One region of the Bacillus smithii genome, then DNA from elsewhere that is predicted to be linked to it. Evidence: predicted binding sites of a transcription regulator. Region 1 holds the regulator's gene; each other region holds the start of a gene.

Region 1 (3,287 bases):
CGATTGAAACGAAAAAAGCTTCCCATCAACATGATGTTAAGGGAAGCAATAATTGGTTGTCAATGAAGCTTTTTCCTCATTTGGATATTTCTTAATTTCTTTGGTGTGACTTCTTGACCAGTTGAATCGAAAACCCGGACCTTTTCAATGGTTTCTTTCATAGAAGAACGAAATGCAGTTAAATATTCAGCGCGCAAACGAGATTGCTCTTTCGCTTCTTCTTGAGTTAATCCAACTGTTTTAGATTTTTTTGCCAGTTCATTGATTCTAGCAATCTTATCACTTGAAAGCATACCGTTGCTCCTTTTCATTTGATATCCCTATTTTAATGGAAATCATACTAGAAATAGAACAAAAAAACAAGAATTCAGTCTTGTTCATTCAACTGTTTCGATTCATTCTTCTGTCTGTCCATATATTCTTGGTAGCGGCGATGGACGGTTGCTTTTGAGACATCGTAGCCGAATCCTCTTAATGTAGCTGCAATTTCCGCAAATGTAAGATCGTTGTTGCGCAATCGAATGATTTCTTCTATTGGGAGTGTTTTGCGTTCTCTGCCTAAAGGATTTCCGGATCCTTTTAAATTCTTTTCAGGCCGATATCCCTTTTCAACTGCTCTTATCATTCCTCTTTTGATTTTTAGATTATGTATTTTTCGCTGATATTCTTCCACCATGCTTACGATTTTAAGAACCATCGAATCCGACTCTGAAAGCTGAAGTTCTCCTTTGTCAGATATGCTAAAAACTTTAGCCCCTTCTTTATAAATGCAATGCAAAAGAGCAATTTTGGCATTGCCTCTTCCAATTCTAGTTTCATCTTGAATCAATACTGCGCCAGCTTTTTTGTCTTTTAACATATCTAACATCTCCAGCACGCCGGGACGATCCAAATCATAACCGCTTGCTTGGTCACGAATAACAGCTGCCAGTTCAAATCCAAACTCTGAAGCGAGCCGTCGAAGTTCCTCTTCTTGCCTTTCCAATGATGTTTCCTGAGTTTCTTTTGTCGTGCTCACTCGGCAATAGATAATGGCCTTCGTGTTTCATCACTCCTCTTTATAAGCAACTTGATGTTTTTTATTCACGGCTGTAACCGGAATAATAATTTTATCACCTGGCTTAATGACAGGGCTGGCAAGATGATTCTTCTGTTCCACCCATTTGACAAATTCATTATAATCCATGTTGTGATGGTCCCCATATTTCATGGCGATCGACCATAACGAATCTCCTTCATGCACTACGATTTTCTGATAATTTGGCTCCTTTGTCATTTGACCGATGATAAATAAACCGGACAGAACGGAAACAATCACTAAAATGATGGCGAAACGGTAGTTTTTCCACACCCATTTTATCATAAAAATTACCTCCGAACGAATGTTTGTTCTTTTACGAAAAATTGTAATACGAACATTTGTTTGAGTCAACTCTTTTTTCGAACTTATGTTTGTATTCCAACTCTTGGCATGCTATAATACCTTTAACAGAAAGAGATACGGGGGGGCTGCCTTAAAATGACTAAGTTATCAAAGAGGCAACAAGAAATCCTTGATTTTATTAAGAACGAAGTGAAAACGAAAGGATATCCACCATCTGTGCGTGAAATTGGCGAAGCAGTAGGGCTAGCTTCCAGTTCGACTGTCCATGGCCATTTGGCGCGTCTTGAGAAAAAAGGGTTGATTAGAAGAGACCCTACAAAGCCTAGAGCGATTGAAATACTCGATGCCGAAGATGATATCATTCCGCGCCAAAATGTGATCAATGTACCAATTGTTGGAAAAGTAACAGCCGGGATTCCCATTACGGCCATTGAAAATATTGAAGAATATTTTCCTCTTCCAGAGAGGCTGGCACCCAGCGATGAACAGATATTTATGCTGGAAGTTATGGGTGACAGCATGATTGAAGCTGGAATTCTTGATGGAGACTACGTCATCGTCCGCCAACAGCAATCCGCACTAAATGGGGAAATTGTTGTCGCTATGACAGACGAAAATGAAGCCACTGTCAAAAGATTTTTTAAAGAAAAAGATTACATAAGGCTTCAGCCTGAAAACTCATCAATGGAACCAATCATTTTGCGTGATGTGAAAATTCTTGGAAAAGTGATTGGAATTTACAGAGAAATTCATTAATGGATGTATACCATAAACGGAAAAAGCTTGTCTTACTTTCTTATATATGTACAGTTGCAATACGTTATGACGCATTACGGAAAAAAGCGCTCATCGCCTGAAGATGAACGCTTTTTTCTTTGGTTCTATACTAAATGTTGGGGTTAAGAGACTTTTCAGGCAAAATAAAAGCACTTACGAAGATCTCCCTTTAAAATGATAGTTGGCGACTACATCAAAAAGGAGATTTCGTAAATGCATTCTCATTTTATCACAAAACTGCTTGGGTTAGAAGATGTTGAAATCACTCATGTAGAGGATCAAATCACTCACTTTGAAATCCATATTCAAACGCCTGTAAAAGTTCAAAAATGCCCCTGCTGTCAGAAGGAAACTTCCTCTGTCCATGATGATCGAATTCAAAAGATTCGTGATGTAAAGGTCTTTGAAAAATATTGTTTTCTCATCTTGAGAAAGCGCCGATACAGATGTAAGTCCTGTGGAAAACGGTTCTACGAACCCTATTCTTTTCTAGAGCGTTACCAGCGCCACACGAAACGACTCCTCCAAGCTCTTTTGGTTAAAGTGAGGGAGTATAACTTTAAGCAGGTTGCCAAGGAAACAGGACTTGGGCATTCCACCGTCATTCGGCTCTTTGACAAGTACTATTCCTATGACAATAAGGCCCTCCCGAAAGTTCTGGCCATTGATGAATTGAAAGGGACTTCTGAAACGGGCAAGTACCAATGTATCATTGGCGATCCTGTAAACCGAAGGGTTTACGATATCATTCCTAACAGGAATCTATCCACCCTAAAGGAATACTTCCGTACACTTCCAAGGGAGAAAGTACAGATGGTGGTCATGGATATGTGGGCAGCCCTACAAGACGCTCGCTTTGAAAAGTTTTGATAAACCGATTCTGGTGGTCGATCGATTCCATTATGTTCGGCATAATGTATGGGCATTGGAACGGGTAAGGAAGAGAGTCCAGAAAAACTTTCAAGAGAAGGATCGTAAATCCATGAAGAAGTTGCGTTATCTGCTTCATAAGCCACATGCCCATTTGAATGCAGATGAAATGGAACAGCTGAACTATTTCTTTTCACTGGCCCTTGACTTAAAGAAGGCCTATATCGTAAAAGAGACCTTCCATAAGTGGCTGAAG
Region 2 (3,287 bases), 830 kb from region 1:
GGCGGAAAGTTCAAGGAAGGATTCTCGATCTCTTGCATCCAATGTTTTGTCGATTTCTTCCATCAGCTGTTTCTTTTCCTTGTTCAACAAGATTTCATTCAAAAGCATATCGATGTAAACATCAATCATATTCTCGTGGCTGAGTGGCGCTCCATTCGACTTCATCATCTCGGTATAAGATCTTTTACTTTCCATTTCGCTCACCTCGAATGCCTTTTTTTTATTATATGGAATTTGAGACAAATATTCAACTGAAATTTTATAATTTTTTGAAAAATTTTACCTGAAAAATGAAAAATCGGTGTTTTTTGAAAAGGAATGAGACATTCATTTGAAAAGATGGTATGCTAATCAAAAAATGGAAAAAGAAGAAAGGAGAAAATGGCTATGGAAAAGGAAAAGAAAAACAAAATGATGTTAGAATACGAGATCAATCCCTTAACTATGATCATCCTTCCGGCAGAATATGGACAAAAAGTGTATTCCAAAATTATGGAAGTAGAGGATGAATATATTTCAACGATGAAGCCTTTCGATGTCGTCAAAAGAAGCTGCAAGTACTATGGAGCGTCTTATTCAGGCAGGAGAGAAGGGACCCGACAATTAATCGGCATTACCCATAAAGCTCCGATCATTGTGGACCCGTTTCATGCGATTTATTTGTTTCCTACATTGTCTCCTGCAAAAAGCGACTGCATATGGATCAACCACGAACATGTGGCGGCTTATGACCGAGCTGATGCCTATGAAACATCCGTCACCTTCAGCAATGGAAAATCACTTCGTCTCCCCATCTCTAGAAGCTCCTTTGAATCACAGTTTATGCGTACCGCCATGCTGAGAATTCGTTTTGAACAAAGAATGCAGCATATTGAAAAAAAATATGGGATGAATGCAGACAAAAGAATGGCGTTAGAAGGCTATCACCCTTATCATTTCAGGTAAAAGAAGTCCAGAGTGGAACACTTTGTTCTTTGCTCCATTAAAAGTAAAAGGCATGTGCTGACGGAAAGGTTTATTCCTCAAAGGTGGACGAGTGATCCATTGCGAAATGTAAAGGAATAGGCCTTTCTTGCCAGCATGATCTTTCTTAAACACGGATCTTCCCTTTATGCGAAATAAGAGTTTGTTTTTATCCGTTTGATGGATTGGCTGAATTAGAGGGGTTATGATATCGTTCGAACAAGTAATATTTCATTAACTCTTCTACTTTATTGCGAAGTCTCGGATTAAAGTAATTATGATACTCTTCATAGCCGTTATATAAAAATACATACATCGTAAATAAATCATCTGATCGGACTTTTTCCGCTTTCATGCGGCGGTCCCGCATATATTTGCGGGTGTTCGCCAAATCTTTTTGTACCTCTTTTATCGTTTGGGCGATCCAATCTATATAAGGATTTCTCAGCTTAAAAGGGCTTTTTTCCACCACTTTTAGATCTCTATTTAAAACGGTTAAAAGCATAGGCAAATAAATAGCTTGTTCTAAAACATCACGGTCATCAGGAGGAATCCTTGTCATCTTTACTCTCCCCTAAAAGAACATTTGTTCGTATATATTTTACTGAGATGAAGCCATCATTTCAAGTATTCACGCCATGACTCTTTTCCATGCTTTTTAGGTGTAAATGTTTAAAATAAATGATCTCGTTATGATAAAATAATAAAGTCATCTTCTTTTTGTCCGGAAAATCTGCCGGATTTTTGATAATGAATGTGGAAAAATGATAGTGATAGGGGTTAACAGAGGATTGAATGAGAGGAAAAGGAATTAAATGGATTTTGAGACTCTGACAAATGGGTTTACACTTGAACACGTAATGGACTTAATCCGAAAATATCGTTCATTTGGGCCGATACCAGGAATTTTGCTTCCCATGATGGAGGCGTTTTTTCCGTTTTTGCCTCTGTTTTTATTTGTAATGGCCAACGCCAACGCTTTTGGTCTCTGGTTAGGATTTTTGTTTTCCTGGGTTGGAGCTGTTGCCGGCGCTTTGCTTGTTTTTGGATTGATCAGGAAATTCGGGCAAAGAAGAATGCTTCGCTTTCTGAAAAATCATCCGAAGGTAAGCAAATTGATGAACTGGCTGGAAAGACATGGGTTTGGCCCGCTCTTTTTATTGATGTGCTTTCCGTTTACGCCGTCTGCTCTCATCAATATAGTGGCCGGGCTTTCCAATATAAAAAAATACCAGTATTTCATAGCTGTAGTGGCTGGTAAAATGGTGATGATATTCACGATCAGCTTCATTGGCCATGATGTCGTTTCCCTTATTAAAAAGCCGCTTCGGACCGTGATCGTGGTGATCGTGATTTTTATCCTTTGGCTTGCAGGGAAATGGCTGGAATTGCGATTGAATGAAAAAGAACACAAAAAGGGAAAGCAACCTGGTACATAAAAAAGAAAAAAGGACTGTTCTCCTGCTTGAAAACGGATTTCAGTGGAGGACGGTCCTTTTCGTCATTGCATAAATCGTGTTGGAAAAACCAAACTAATTCCTGATATTTGCTACATATCAGGAGGGATGCAGGTGGGGCAAATAAAGCTGACAATGCCAGAAAAAATAAGCCTGATTCTCAAAATGGTGATTGGATCAGCCGTTTCATGGGAATCGGCCATTTTATTTGGTTCAAAATATCCTTATTTAGGACCGATTTCACTCATTCTTTGTTTACAAACGACGATCATGAAAACGATCCAATTTGGAATCGCTCGAATCGTCGGAACGATCATCGGGGCAGCGTCTGTTTTCATTCTCGCATCTTCTTTGCATGCGAATGCCTGGTCATTGGCTATTGTCATGCTGGTCAGTCTTGTCATCCCTCTCCTTTTAGGGGCTGATGGCATTATGCTGCACCAAATTGCACTAAGCGTACTGCTCGTTTTTGCATTTGAGCATAAGCTTGAGGGATATGGATTGGATCGAATCCGAGATTCCATCATTGGGGTAGCCGTGGCTCTGTTGCTGCAACAATTCTTCCATCCGCCTAATTTAACAAAAAAAGCAATGAAAGAAGTGGAAGAATTGCCTGAAATATTAGCGGATAAACTGAAATCCTTGGCAGTCTGGCTTGACGCAGGAGCCCTTTTCTTGTTGGAGTCTTCCCTCCGCAATTGGAATGACGGAAAAACAATAGCAAATATTGCATTTCATAAGAATTATGAGAACCTTTCAAATGAAAAATTTTACTTTCCGGCTATGTGGCATGCACAGCATCTACTCTCTGTTCTGAAACAACACCCGCTTGCCGCCTCTCTTTGAATCGGCTGGATACATGCTTTG
Region 3 (3,287 bases), 820 kb from region 1:
CAAGTGCCTGGTAATTCGAATGGTGGCTTACCATCTTCTAGAAGAACGGATCGAATAGCCGCAATATAGTCACTTGCTACCTCTTCTTCTATGTTTTTAGATGGAGAATTTTCAATTTTTCTTTCAACTTCCCTTATTCCCCTTAGCTTCTTTTTGATATTCGTTTTTAGTTTTCTATCTTTTTCAACTAATGGTTTGGCTATGTCTTTAAAGTAATGAAACTGACAATATTGATACGGAATATCTGGAACTATTTGTTCAATTGCTAAACGAATGGATTGTTGCCCATCACTGATAAAACCTTGGATTGGATAACCCCAGTCTAAAATGGGTTGAATAATACCTATCAGTTCTTGAGAAGCACTGCTTTTTAAATTATGTGCAGCTAAAATAGTACCACTAAGAACTTCACGGATGACATACAATGTTTCGTTACCTTTTTCGGGTTGGACACCATCAATAGATAAGACAAGTCCTCCATGTTCTTTCACAATATTTTCTAATGTCTCTTTCATATTTTCTTTAACGCTTGCCCGCAGTAATAACGCATATCTTTCATAAAGTTTCTGTACTTGCCTCTCAGAAATTTTTACTTCTTTTTCCGATAAGATAGTAGCTATCTCAGATCGAGTCTTATGTTCTTTAAACCGTAAATATCCGATATATGCGATGACATCCATTCCATAAGTAATGTGCTTCATACTTAATTGTTCGGCTTCAGCTGAACGATATACGGTGTCATTAGAACAGGAGTTATTCTCACATCGGTATCCTAGATTTATGATTTTAAATTCACCTTTTAGGGTAGAAATTGTTTTTCTCCAAACAGGGTGACAGTATACTAATTTATTACCACATTCTGGACAATTAGTTATCTCGGGTCTAAAGTATTTTGATTCGATTGGATTTAATCTATTTTTGGTACGCATAAATAATCACCAACTTAAATAAAATTCAGGTCTATTATAACCTAAATTTAATGTTAGTGTTATTTATTCCGTCTAAGTTTTTTTTTGCAACCTCTTTTTGTACCAGTCATGCTGCAATATTCCCAGCAGCGCAAAAAATAACAAAATAACTGTATGCGTATGAGAATCGTTCTGTTTTTCCGCTCACAATAAGATCGGTTAGGACTCGAGATCACTTTTGCAAAGGTGATAGATAAATCTGCCATATTCAGCTGCGGGTCCCCTTTAATAAACTTTCCTTTTTGTCGAACCGGATAATTCTTTAAAAGTGAAATTTATGTGTAGAACAAGATTGTATTTGACAATACGAACGTATGTTTGTTATTCTGGTAACAATAGATGTTGGTACGAATGACAGGAATCAATGACCGGACAAAACAAAGAATTAGGTTATTTCAAAAAGAGATACGGCGTTTTTTTAATGTATTATAATGGGTATGACAGTCAAGGTACCATAAAACCGGAGAGGTGATCGCATGTCTGTTCGTTTTATTTTAGGACGTTCCGGAACCGGAAAAACGAAGTTCATAATAGATGAAATTACTCACCAATTAATCGAAAATCCATCTGGAAAGCCGATTATTTATATAGTCCCTGATCAAATGACTTTTTTATCCGAATATACGCTTGTGAATACTCCGGGATTGAACGGCATGATGCGTGCTCAAGTTTATAGTTTTTCGCGTCTTGCATGGAAAGTTCTTCAAGAAACGGGAGGATTCGCTCGGATTCACTTGTCTTCAGCCGGTTTAAATATGCTGATTCGAAAAATCATCGAAGAAAGAAAAGAGAATCTGCGGCTTTTTGCTAAAGCAGCAGACAAATCGGGGTTTATTCAGCATGTGGAAAAAGCGCTTATTGAACTGAAACGCTATTGCGTTGGCACTGATGAACTTGCGGCCAGGAGAACGGAGTTTGAGGAAAATGGAGAGGCCCAGCTTTTGATTGATAAATTGCACGATCTCCACTTGATTTACGAAGAGTTTGAAAATCATCTCGTTGACCGCTATATTGCATCGGAGGATTATTTTCAATTATTGGCGGAGTCCATCCAAAAGTCGGAGTATTTGCAAGACGCTCAAATTTATATCGATGGATTCCACAGTTTTACTCCCCAAGAATACTTGGTGATCTACGAATTGATGAAAGCTGCATCTCAAGTTTCGATTGCGCTGACACTGGACCGTCCTTATTCAGAAGAACTTCCGCGAGAAACGGATTTGTTCCGGATGACTGGCGAAACTTATGCTTCCTTGTGGAAAATGGCCCGCGATTCCGGGATATCGACAGAAAATATCATGATGACGGAGTTTGTTCGCAGCAAGGAACAGAGTCTTATTCATTTGGAACGCTTTTTTGACAAAAGGCCGGCCAAGCCGTTTATTGGGGAAGGCGCGCCCGTTGTTTTCGAGGCGGCGAACAGGAGAGCAGAGATTGAAGGAGTGGCAAGAGAAATCCGAAGACTTGTCCGTGAACATCATCATCGTTATAAAGAGATAGCAGTGTTGGTCAGAAACGGACAAGATTATCAGGAATTGATTGAAACTATTTTTTATGACTACGAGATTCCGTTTTTTATTGATCAAAAAAGAACCATGTTAAATCATCCTTTTATTGAATTGATTCGTTCCAGTCTTGAAATTTTAACTAGCTTTTGGCGTTATGAACCGGTTTTTCGCGCTGTCAAAACAGAGCTTCTTTATCCTTTCAAGATGAAAGCAGAGCAGATAAGAGAAAAAATAGACCGGTTTGAAAACTATTGTTTGGCTCACGGAGTGAAAGGGGAACTGTGGACAACAAAAAAACGCTGGGTTTACAGAAGATACAGAGGACTTGAGCTGACGGACGCACCGCAAACGGACGAGGAGCGGGCAATAGAGGAAGAAATAAACGAATTGCGGGCTATGATTCGAACGCCTGTTTTACGGCTCGATCGACGGTTTCGTCAAGCGAAAAACGGAAGAGATTTTTGCGAGGCGCTTTATAAGTATTTTGAAGAACTGGATATTCCGGCGAAACTGGAAAGACTCAGTATGGAAGCTGAAGAAAACGGGGATTTACTGGCAGCTCGTGATCATGAACAAGCGTGGAATGCTATCATTGGATTGCTGGACGAGTTTGTAGAGATGCTTGGCGACCAGCCTTTTACGCTGAAGAAATTCGCAACGATCCTCGAAGCGGGCATTGAATCGATGCGATTTACCAATGTTCCACCATCTGCCGATCAAGTCATCATCGCCGATTTGGAATTGTCACGTCTTTCGGATATCAAGACCGCATTTATCGTCGGAGTGAACGATGGAGTTTTGCCGGCCAAAA

What was found. Region 1 encodes LexA, which represses DNA repair genes until DNA is damaged. Its sites were predicted from a motif close to CGAACATATGTTCG; they were not measured.
Region 2: the regulator LexA is predicted to act here: its motif matches at 1,543-1,556, upstream of BSM4216_RS04235 (YhjD family protein).
Region 3: the regulator LexA is predicted to act here: its motif matches at 1,276-1,289, upstream of addB (helicase-exonuclease AddAB subunit AddB).

Annotation. Positions count from the first base shown of each region.
Region 1 covers NZ_CP012024.1:1,723,107-1,726,393, forward strand. Annotated here, with positions in the region: gene BSM4216_RS08110 (DUF896 domain-containing protein) at 60-293, opposite strand; gene BSM4216_RS08115 (YneB family resolvase-like protein) at 368-1,033, opposite strand; gene yneA (cell division suppressor protein YneA) at 1,049-1,363, opposite strand; gene lexA (transcriptional repressor LexA) at 1,520-2,140, shown strand; gene BSM4216_RS17240 (ISL3 family transposase) at 2,375-3,031, shown strand; gene BSM4216_RS17245 (transposase) at 3,045-3,287, shown strand, end outside.
Region 2 covers NZ_CP012024.1:894,892-898,178, forward strand. Annotated here, with positions in the region: gene BSM4216_RS04225 (IDEAL domain-containing protein) at 1-195, opposite strand, end outside; gene BSM4216_RS04230 (competence protein ComK) at 388-945, shown strand; gene BSM4216_RS04235 (YhjD family protein) at 1,133-1,525, opposite strand; gene BSM4216_RS04240 (TVP38/TMEM64 family protein) at 1,779-2,402, shown strand; gene BSM4216_RS04245 (FUSC family protein) at 2,535-3,266, shown strand.
Region 3 covers NZ_CP012024.1:899,098-902,384, forward strand. Annotated here, with positions in the region: gene BSM4216_RS04255 (transposase) at 1-929, opposite strand, end outside; gene addB (helicase-exonuclease AddAB subunit AddB) at 1,445-3,287, shown strand, end outside.